Regions from separate parts of the Mesorhizobium sp. L-2-11 genome, predicted to be linked through region 1. Evidence: predicted binding sites of a transcription regulator. Region 1 holds the regulator's gene; the other holds the start of a gene.
What was found. The regulator PhoB, encoded in region 1, activates phosphate uptake and scavenging genes when phosphate is short. The targets are predictions, from matches to a motif close to TGTCATNNANCTGTCAT.
Positions count from the first base shown of each region.

Region 1 (4,425 bases):
CGCGAGCCGGAACTGGCCGGTGTCTGGGGCGCGGTCGTCGGATCGTTCCTGACCATGATCGTAACGCTGGCCATCGCCTTCCCGATCGGCGTTTCAGCGGCGATTTATCTTGAGGAATTTGCGCCCAGGAACCGGCTGACGACGATGATCGAAGTGAATATCAACAATCTGGCGGCGGTGCCTTCGATCGTCTTCGGCCTGCTTGGGCTTGCCGTATTCCTGAATTTCTTCGGCATGCCGCGCTCAGCCCCGGTGGTCGGCGGCATGGTGCTGGCGCTGATGACCCTGCCGATCATCATTATCGCCTCGCGCGCTTCGCTGCGCGCCGTGCCGCCGTCGATCCGCGAGGCGGCGCTCGGCATCGGAGCGTCCAAGGTCCAGACGGTATTCCATCACGTCTTGCCGCTGGCGATGCCGGGCATCATGACCGGCACCATCCTCGGAATGGCGCATGCGCTGGGCGAAACCGCGCCGTTGCTGATGATCGGCATGGTCGCCTTCATCGTCGACATTCCCGGCGGCTTCACCGATCCCGCGACGATCCTGCCGGTGCAGATATTCATGTGGGCGGATTTCCCGGAAGCCGGGTTCCAGCAGAAGACTTCGGCGGCGATTTTGATTTTGCTGGTGTTTTTGGTCATCATGAATGCCATCGCGGTGATACTGCGCAGGCGCTTCGAGCGGCGCTGGTAAGGAGTAGAGGATATGAACTTCATGACGGAAGCCGGCGTCGAGCAGAAACTGAGCAGCGCAACCAACGCCCCTTCGATCAAGATGAAGGGCGAAAAGGTCTCTGTTCACTACGGCGAGAAGCGAGCCCTGTTCGACGTCGATCTCGATGTCCGCGAGCATCAGGTGACGGCGTTGATCGGGCCATCGGGCTGTGGCAAGTCGACGTTCCTGCGGTGCCTGAACCGAATGAACGACACGATCGATATCGCACGGGTGAGCGGCAAAATCACGCTCGACGGCGAGGATGTCTACGACCCGAAGATCGATGTCGTCGAGCTGCGGGCCCGCGTCGGCATGGTATTCCAGAAGCCGAACCCGTTTCCGAAGTCGATCTATGAAAACGTCGCCTACGGTCCGCGCATTCACGGCCTGGCCAGGAGCAAGGCCGAGTTGGACGGCATTGTCGAATCGAGCCTCAAGAAGGCCGGCCTGTTCAACGAGGTCAAGGATCGCCTGCTCGAGTCGGGTACCGGTCTGTCCGGCGGACAGCAGCAGCGCTTGTGCATCGCCCGCGCCATCGCCGTGTCGCCGGAAGTGATCCTGATGGACGAGCCCTGTTCGGCGCTCGATCCGATAGCCACCGCCCGCGTCGAGGAACTGATCGATGAACTTCGCGAGAACTACACGATCGTCATCGTCACCCATTCGATGCAGCAGGCGGCGCGCGTGTCGCAACGCACGGCGATGTTCCATCTCGGCTATCTGGTCGAGGAGGGCGCGACCGACAAGATGTTCACCAACCCCGACGACAAGCGCACCCAGGACTACATCACCGGCCGGTTCGGCTGAGCGGGTCCGGCGAATTTCGAACACGAGGACAGCACCATGGGTGAACACACCGTCGCTTCTTTCGACGAGGAACTGGAGCATATCGACCGCCTGATCCGCGACATGGACGAGCTCGCCGCCGCAATGGTCGCAGCTTCGATCCGCGCGCTGCTCGCGTCGGACAATGCGATGGCGCAGCGCGTCGTCTCGGACGACGCCATCATGGATGCGCGGCAGCGCGAGCTCGACGACAGCGCCATCACGCTTATCGCCAAGCGGCAGCCGATGGCGCAGGATCTGCGCGCCGTGGTTGGCGCAATCCGCATGGCCGGCGATCTCGAGCGCATCGGCGATCTGGCCAAGAATATAGCCAAGCGGGTCAGCGCAGTCGGGCAGAGCGCGACGCCGCGGAATCTGTCGCACGGTATCGACGCGATGGCGGATCTGGTTCTTGTGCAGCTCCGCGGCGTGGTCGAGCACTATGTGGCGCGCGATGCCGGCGCGTTGAAGGAACTGCGCGCCGACGACCAGAAGATCGACGTGAAATACACGGCGGTTTTCCGCGAGCTCCTGACCTACATGATGGAGGATCCGCGCAACATCACCGCCTGCACGCACCTTCTGTTCTGCGCCAAGAATCTCGAGCGTATCGGCGATCATGTCACCAACATCGCCGAAAACGCCTACTTTGTCGTGACCGGGCAGCAATTGCCGGCGGATCGCCCGAAGCTCGACGAAACGACGATGTCGGCGCCGGCGACATGACAGGAGTGACCGGCCGATGATCGCGCCGCGCATCATGGTGGTGGAGGATGAAGAGCCGCTGGGCGTCCTCCTCCGTTACAATCTTGAATCCGAAGGCTATCAGGTCGAGGTGGTGACGCGCGGCGACGAGGCCGAAATCCGGCTGCAGGAAAACGTGCCCGATCTTTTGGTGCTCGACTGGATGGTGCCGGCGGTTTCCGGCATCGAGCTTTGCCGGCGCCTTCGGGTGCGTCCCGAAACCGAGCGGCTGCCGATCATCATGCTGACCGCGCGCGGCGAGGAGAGCGACCGGGTGCGCGGCCTTTCGACCGGAGCCGACGATTATCTGGTCAAGCCGTTCTCGACACCGGAATTCATGGCCAGGGTCAAGGCGCTGCTGCGCCGCGCCAAGCCGGAAGTGCTGTCCAGCGTGCTCAAGGTCGGCGACATCATGCTCGATCGCGAATCGCACAGGGTCTATCGCAAGAAGAGCGAGATCCGGCTCGGGCCGACCGAATTCCGGCTGCTCGAATTCATGATGCGGCATCCGGGCCGGGTTTTTTCGCGCAGTCAGTTGCTCGACAATGTCTGGGGCGAGACGATCTACATCGACGAGCGCACGGTGGACGTCCATGTCGGCCGGTTGCGCAAGGCGGTCAACAATGGTCGCATGCCCGACGTCATCCGCACCATCCGCGGCGCAGGCTATGCGATCAGGGAAGACTAGGTTCCTCGGCGCGGAAGTTCTGACAGGTCGGGCGTACTTGCGTTGGCGGATCGCAGGCCTTCGCGATTAGCTGAAACGCCCATCGCTTCGTCATCCTTGGGCCGAGCAAGCCCTGCTTCGCCCTGGGATGACGAAGTTGGGAGGATTTCGGCCAATCCCGAATGTCTGCGATGGTCCAAGGAACCAACGGTGGATACTCCGGTACTCTTTCGGGTCAATTCAAGCCACGTCTCTCCTGATCGTGCCGGACTTCCCTTGTGCGCCGGGCGCGAAAATCTCCTGGTCGACGAAGCTCAGCGCCCGCATGGCGCAGCCTTCGCGGATCAGCGGCAGCTCGTTGGGCTCGGTGTCGAAGGAAATCGAACCCGAATGCTGGCCGCCGGCGGTCTGAGCAATGGCCTCGCGCAGCGCCGGCTCGATCAGGTCGAAGGCGGCAGCGCTGGCGCCGACCATGGCCACCGGCGCCGGATCGATCAGCGCGAACAGGCTGCCGAGCCCGAAGCCGAGCGCTTCGCCGGCCTTGCGGTAGGCTTCGCGCTCCGGTCCGTCCGTCTCGCGCGCCCGGGCCGCCAGGGCCCGCATCTCGGCGTCGCTGATATCGGCGACCGGCTCGGCGTCCTCGCTCAATTGCCTTGCGTTGCGCCAGATGGCGTAATTGCCGGCATAAGCCTCGACGCAGCCGCGCCGCCCGCAGCGGCAAAGCGCGCCGCCCGGCCGATGGATCATGTGGCCGAATTCGCCGCCTGAGGAGTGGGTGCCGGTGAACAACTCGCCCTTCAGCACCAGCCCCATACCGATGCCGTGCGAGAGCAGGATGGCGATGAAATCGTCACGGTAGCGATCCGGGTGGCGCCAGCGCAGCGCTACGGCCATCATGTTGCAGTCGTTCTCCATGATGGCCGGGATGCCGAACTCGCGTTCCAGAATGTCGGCGAAGGCGATGTTCGTCTGCGGCGTGATCGGCGACCACAACATGGCGCGCGCATGGGAATCGGTGATGCCCTGGATCGCCAGCGCGATGCGGGCGACGCTTTGGACGTCGAGGTCGGGATCTTCGAGCCGGCGCCGGACGATGGCGATACATTCGCCGATCAGCGCGTCACGCGACATGGTCAGCGTGTCCAGCCGGCGTTGTTCCTCGGCGACCACTTTTCCGGCATAATCGATGACGGCGACCGACAGGAAATTCAGCGACAACACAACTGTCAACACCGCAGCGGCTTGCGGATTGAGGCTGAGGCCGACCTGCGGCCGGCCGCGTTTCAGCGAAACCGTCTCGCTCGCCTTGCTCTCGGCCAATATGCCTTCCTGGATCAGGTCGGAAGAGATCGCCGATATGGTCGAATGGCTGAGGCCGGTGATTGCGGCGATCTCGGTCCGCGACGGCTGGCCTGCGCGGCGCACCGCCGAAATCACCATCGCCCGGTTGCGCCGGCGCAAATCGTCATGACGGA
Region 1 is NZ_AP023257.1:1,248,630-1,253,054, forward strand. It holds gene pstA (phosphate ABC transporter permease PstA) at 1-693, shown strand, start outside; gene pstB (phosphate ABC transporter ATP-binding protein PstB) at 706-1,521, shown strand; gene phoU (phosphate signaling complex protein PhoU) at 1,558-2,265, shown strand; gene phoB (phosphate regulon transcriptional regulator PhoB) at 2,282-2,971, shown strand; gene JG739_RS06020 (ROK family protein) at 3,191-4,425, opposite strand, start outside.

Region 2 (4,425 bases), 3.1 Mb from region 1:
CTTCCGACGCCATCATCTGGACCGTGGTGACAGACAGTCTGTCGCCGCTCCGCCTGGCTGTCGAGCGCATACTCGAGGCGTCGCGGCGCAAGTAGCCGCCTGCTGCAAACTCCCCTCTTGGCGCTGGCCCTTATGCTGGCCAAACGAGCCGCTCATGCTCGGCGGCGAAATACCGCTTGCAAATCGCAATCAGTCCGGCTAAAAATAACTGCTTGCATTTCACAACTGGTTTAGGGAGGTACCTATGTCCAAGCTTCGCGTCAACGCTTTCACCGTGTCCATCGACGGCTTCGGCGCCGGTCCCGACCAGGACCTGAAAGAGCCGCTGGGCGTCGGCGGGGAAGCCCTGCACACATGGATGTTCGGCACCCGAACCTTCCGCAACATGTCCGGCGAGGACAGCGGCACCACGGACACGGACGACGGGTTCGTGGCGCGCAGCTTCGAAAATGTCGGGGCTTGGATAATGGGACGGAATATGTTCGGGCCGATCCGGGGAGAATGGCCTGATGAAAGTTGGAAAGGCTGGTGGGGAGACAACCCGCCGTATCATGTGCCGGTCTTCGTGCTCACCCACCATCCGCGGGATCCTGTCGTCATGGAGGGCGGCACGACCTTCCATTTCGTGCCCGACATTCACTCAGCGCTGGAAAAGGCGAAGGCCGCGGCTGACGGCAAGGATGTCCGGCTCGGCGGCGGCGTCGCCACGATCCGGCAATATCTCCGGGAAAAGCTCATCGACGACATGCATCTGGCGATATCGCCGATGCTGCTCGGCTCAGGCGAGAACCTTTTTGCCGGCATCGACATGGTCAAGCTCGGCTACCGCTGCAGCGAGCAGGTCGCAACGCCGAATGCCATGCATGTCATCATCGAGCGCGATTAGGACATTTCGTCTGCTCTTTTGGCGAAAGCCTCGGTGCTGGCCCCTTTCTCCCCCTCACTATACGGGGAGAAATGCCCGGCAGGGCAATGAGGGGCGGCGCAAGCGATCGAAGATTACGCTGCCGGACAATATACTGAGGGCAATATGACCTCAGAATAAGTTTGATCGACGCAGTGACTTGGGCTGGTTAAACTGTCGAGGTTGGCGCCGCCCCTCATCTGCCTGCCGGCACCTTCTCCCCGTATAGTGACGGGGAGAAGGGAGCGCTGTCTCAATACTTCTGCGGAACATACAGCTCGCGCGGCAGCACCTGGCGCTCGTATTCGGGATTGAATACGCGGTCGGGCAGCGTGATCTCCTCGTGCGGCACCTCCTCATAGGGCATCTGCTTGAGGAGGTGATCGATGCAGTTCAGCCGTGCCCGTTTCTTGTCGTTGCCCTCGACGATGAACCACGGGGCTTCGGGGATGTTGGTGCGGGCGAACGTCTCTTCCTTGGCCTTGGTGTACTGTTCCCAGCGCACGCGCGACTGCAGGTCCATCGGCGACAGCTTCCACTGCTTCATCGGATCATGGATGCGCATCTGAAAGCACATCTGCTGCTCCTCGTCGGTGATGGAGAACCAGTATTTGACCAGGGTGATGCCGGAGCGGACCAGCATGCGCTCGAACTCCGGCACGTCGCGAAAAAACTCCTCGACCTGCTCCGGCTCGGCGAAGCCCATCACACGCTCGACGCCGGAGCGGTTGTACCAGGAGCGGTCGAACAGCACGATCTCGCCGCCCGCAGGCAGATGCGGCACGTAACGCTGGAAATACCATTGCGACTTCTCGCGCTCGGTCGGCGCCGGAAGCGCGACGACGCGGCAGATGCGCGGATTGAGCCGCTGGGTGATGCGCTTGATCACGCCGCCCTTGCCGGCCGAGTCGCGGCCCTCGAAAACCACCACCAGCTTCTTCCTGGTGTAAGCCACCCAGGACTGCAGCTTGATCAATTCGGATTGCAGCGTGATCAGGTCGCGAAAATATTGCAGGCGATCCATCGAGGGCGGATGCGTGTTCTTGTAGATCTTGGCGATTTCCAGCGACAGCGCCGGTTCCGACATCTCCAGCTCGTAGTCCTCGTCGAGCGTGTCGGCCAGCTCCGCTTCCAGCCAGTCCTTGGCGGGAGAATTCTGTTTTGCTTCGGTCATTTATGCTGCTCCGCTTGCACGCCCGTGTCGGCGTCGGCCTGCCGGCCGAGATCGGACACCTTGAGCCGATTTGCATATAGGCCGGCAATGACGGTTTTATTGCAGCCGGCCCGCGCACCGGCCGCGCAAATCCGTGAGATGTGATCGATCAGCCTCCCTGGCGCGCACGACAAACGGGCCGAATTGTCCTACAAAGCCAGGATCCCCGGGCAGCCTTCAAAGCTCCCTTCTCAACGCAATTGCGAGGATCTGACATGGAATATCGTACACTCGGCCGTTCCGGGCTGAAGGTTTCGACGCTGACCATGGGCACCATGACTTTTGGCGGCGCCGGCGCATTTTCGGCGGTCGGCAAGACCGATCTCTACGAGGCTCGCCGGATGATCGACCTCTGCATCGACGCCGGCATCAATCTCATCGACACCGCCAATGTCTACTCGAACGGGCTTTCGGAAGAGATCATCGGCGAAGCGCTCGGCGGCAAACGCAAGGGCGATGTGCTGATCGCCTCCAAGGCACGCATGCGGATCGGCAACGGCCCCAACGATGAGGGCCTGTCGCGCTACCATCTGATCCGCGAGTGCGAGAAGAGCCTGAAGCGCCTCAGGACCGACGTCATCGACATCTATTTCCTGCACGAATGGGACGGCACGACGCCGCTCGAAGAGACCATCGCCGCGCTCGACACGCTCGTCAGCCAGGGCAAGATCCGCTATGTCGGCTGTTCCAACTATTCCGGCTGGCAAGTGATGAAGGCGCTGGGGATCAGCGACCGCCAGCACCAGCCGCGCTTCGTCACCCAGCAGATCCACTACACGCTGGAAGCGCGCGAAGCCGAATATGAACTGCTGCCGATCTCGGTCGACCAGGGGCTTGGCGTGCTGGTGTGGAGCCCGCTCGCCGGTGGACTGCTGTCCGGCAAATACCATCGCGACCAGGCCACCGCCCGCCAGCTCAGCGGCTGGACCGAACCGCCGATCCGCGACGAGGACCGGCTGTGGCGGATCGTCGATGTGCTCGCCCATATCGGCAACAACCATGGCGTTTCGGCGGCGCAGGTGGCGCTTGCCTGGCTGCTCGGCCGGCCCGCGGTCAGTTCGCTGGTCATCGGCGGACGGACCGAAGCCCAGTTCAAGGACAATATCGCCGCCGCCAGCCTGGTGCTGACCAGCGATGAGCGCGCACGCCTCGACGCTGTCAGCCGCCCGCCGGTTCTCTACCCCTATTGGCACCAGCAGTTCACGGCAAAGGACCGGTTTGGTCCGGCCGATCTGGTTCTTGACCGGGAAGATATCTGACATCGATCCAGATCAGGTCGAAGGTCGCCGGCTTAGCCTGAGATAAAACGCCAGACCTCGGGATCAGGCTCGATCTGGCCGCTGAGCACGAAATATTTGTAGAGCACGAGCAGGCAGATCGCCTGCTCGGCCCGCTCGTCGGCGAACTGGCGGCAATAGGCGTTAGCGGCGGCAACGATGCGTTCGGCCTCAGTCGGATGCCTTTCGAGATATTGCACCCGCTCGGCAAGATCCGTGAAATCAGGTTCGAGCGGCACATAGTGAACACCAGCCACGAGTTCGCTTTCGGCGAACCATGTCTCATATGTTGGCGGTGGCATCAGGCACAGCGAATTCGAACTCATAATCCATTTCAAGTTGGTCGCCACATCGTTGCCTTCGAGCGAAATGATGTAGCGACAGCGCCGCTGCTGGTCGATGCTCAGATAAGGCTTGCGATATTCCGGCGCTGCCGTCGGCTTGGGCGTTCCGACATCGCAAAAGGGCAGATCGCGCGCAGCGTCCAGAAGCAAGGTCCTTATCGGGTTGTTGAGCTCGCCGCGCCACACCGCAACCGGAAGCTTGTCCGCGAAGGCTACATCGTCGGCGGGCATGTGGAAGTGGCGGAACTTGTTGAGCTTGAACAGGACCCCGTTTCTGTTGTCACCGGCGATCGGCCGATCCTTGACGATCGACGGCATCGTAGGCACGTCGACGACGTCGCCGAATTCGAGATCGATGCGCAAATCGGGATCGAAGTAGCGGGCAAATTCCTTCAGATCGTAGTAGTACATGCTCCGGCCTCTTGGTAGCCGGCTGACCGGCACGGCCCCGCCGCTCGGCGCGAAAGCGACCTGCAATCTGTTGTAGTAGTTGAGACGCGCGCGGACCGATCCGTCCGAAAGCCTGGCCTGATCGAGCAGCGCGGCGAGCCTGCGGCGGAACAGCGCCTGCGGTGCGATATCGCGCACGGCATTGCGCGCATAGTAGAATAGCTTCTGTGCGTTTCTTTGAAGGGTGGCCATCGGTCACTTGGCGAAAAGTCGGCTTGTGATTTGCCCCCCGGTCGC
Region 2 is NZ_AP023257.1:4,359,616-4,364,040, forward strand. It holds gene JG739_RS20930 (HepT-like ribonuclease domain-containing protein) at 1-95, shown strand, start outside; gene JG739_RS20935 (dihydrofolate reductase family protein) at 245-886, shown strand; gene ppk2 (polyphosphate kinase 2) at 1,158-2,078, opposite strand; gene JG739_RS20945 (aldo/keto reductase) at 2,333-3,376, shown strand; gene JG739_RS20950 (glycosyl transferase family 90) at 3,409-4,380, opposite strand.
Region 2: a site for PhoB is predicted at 2,166-2,182, ahead of ppk2 (polyphosphate kinase 2). Genes of this name have one in related genera too.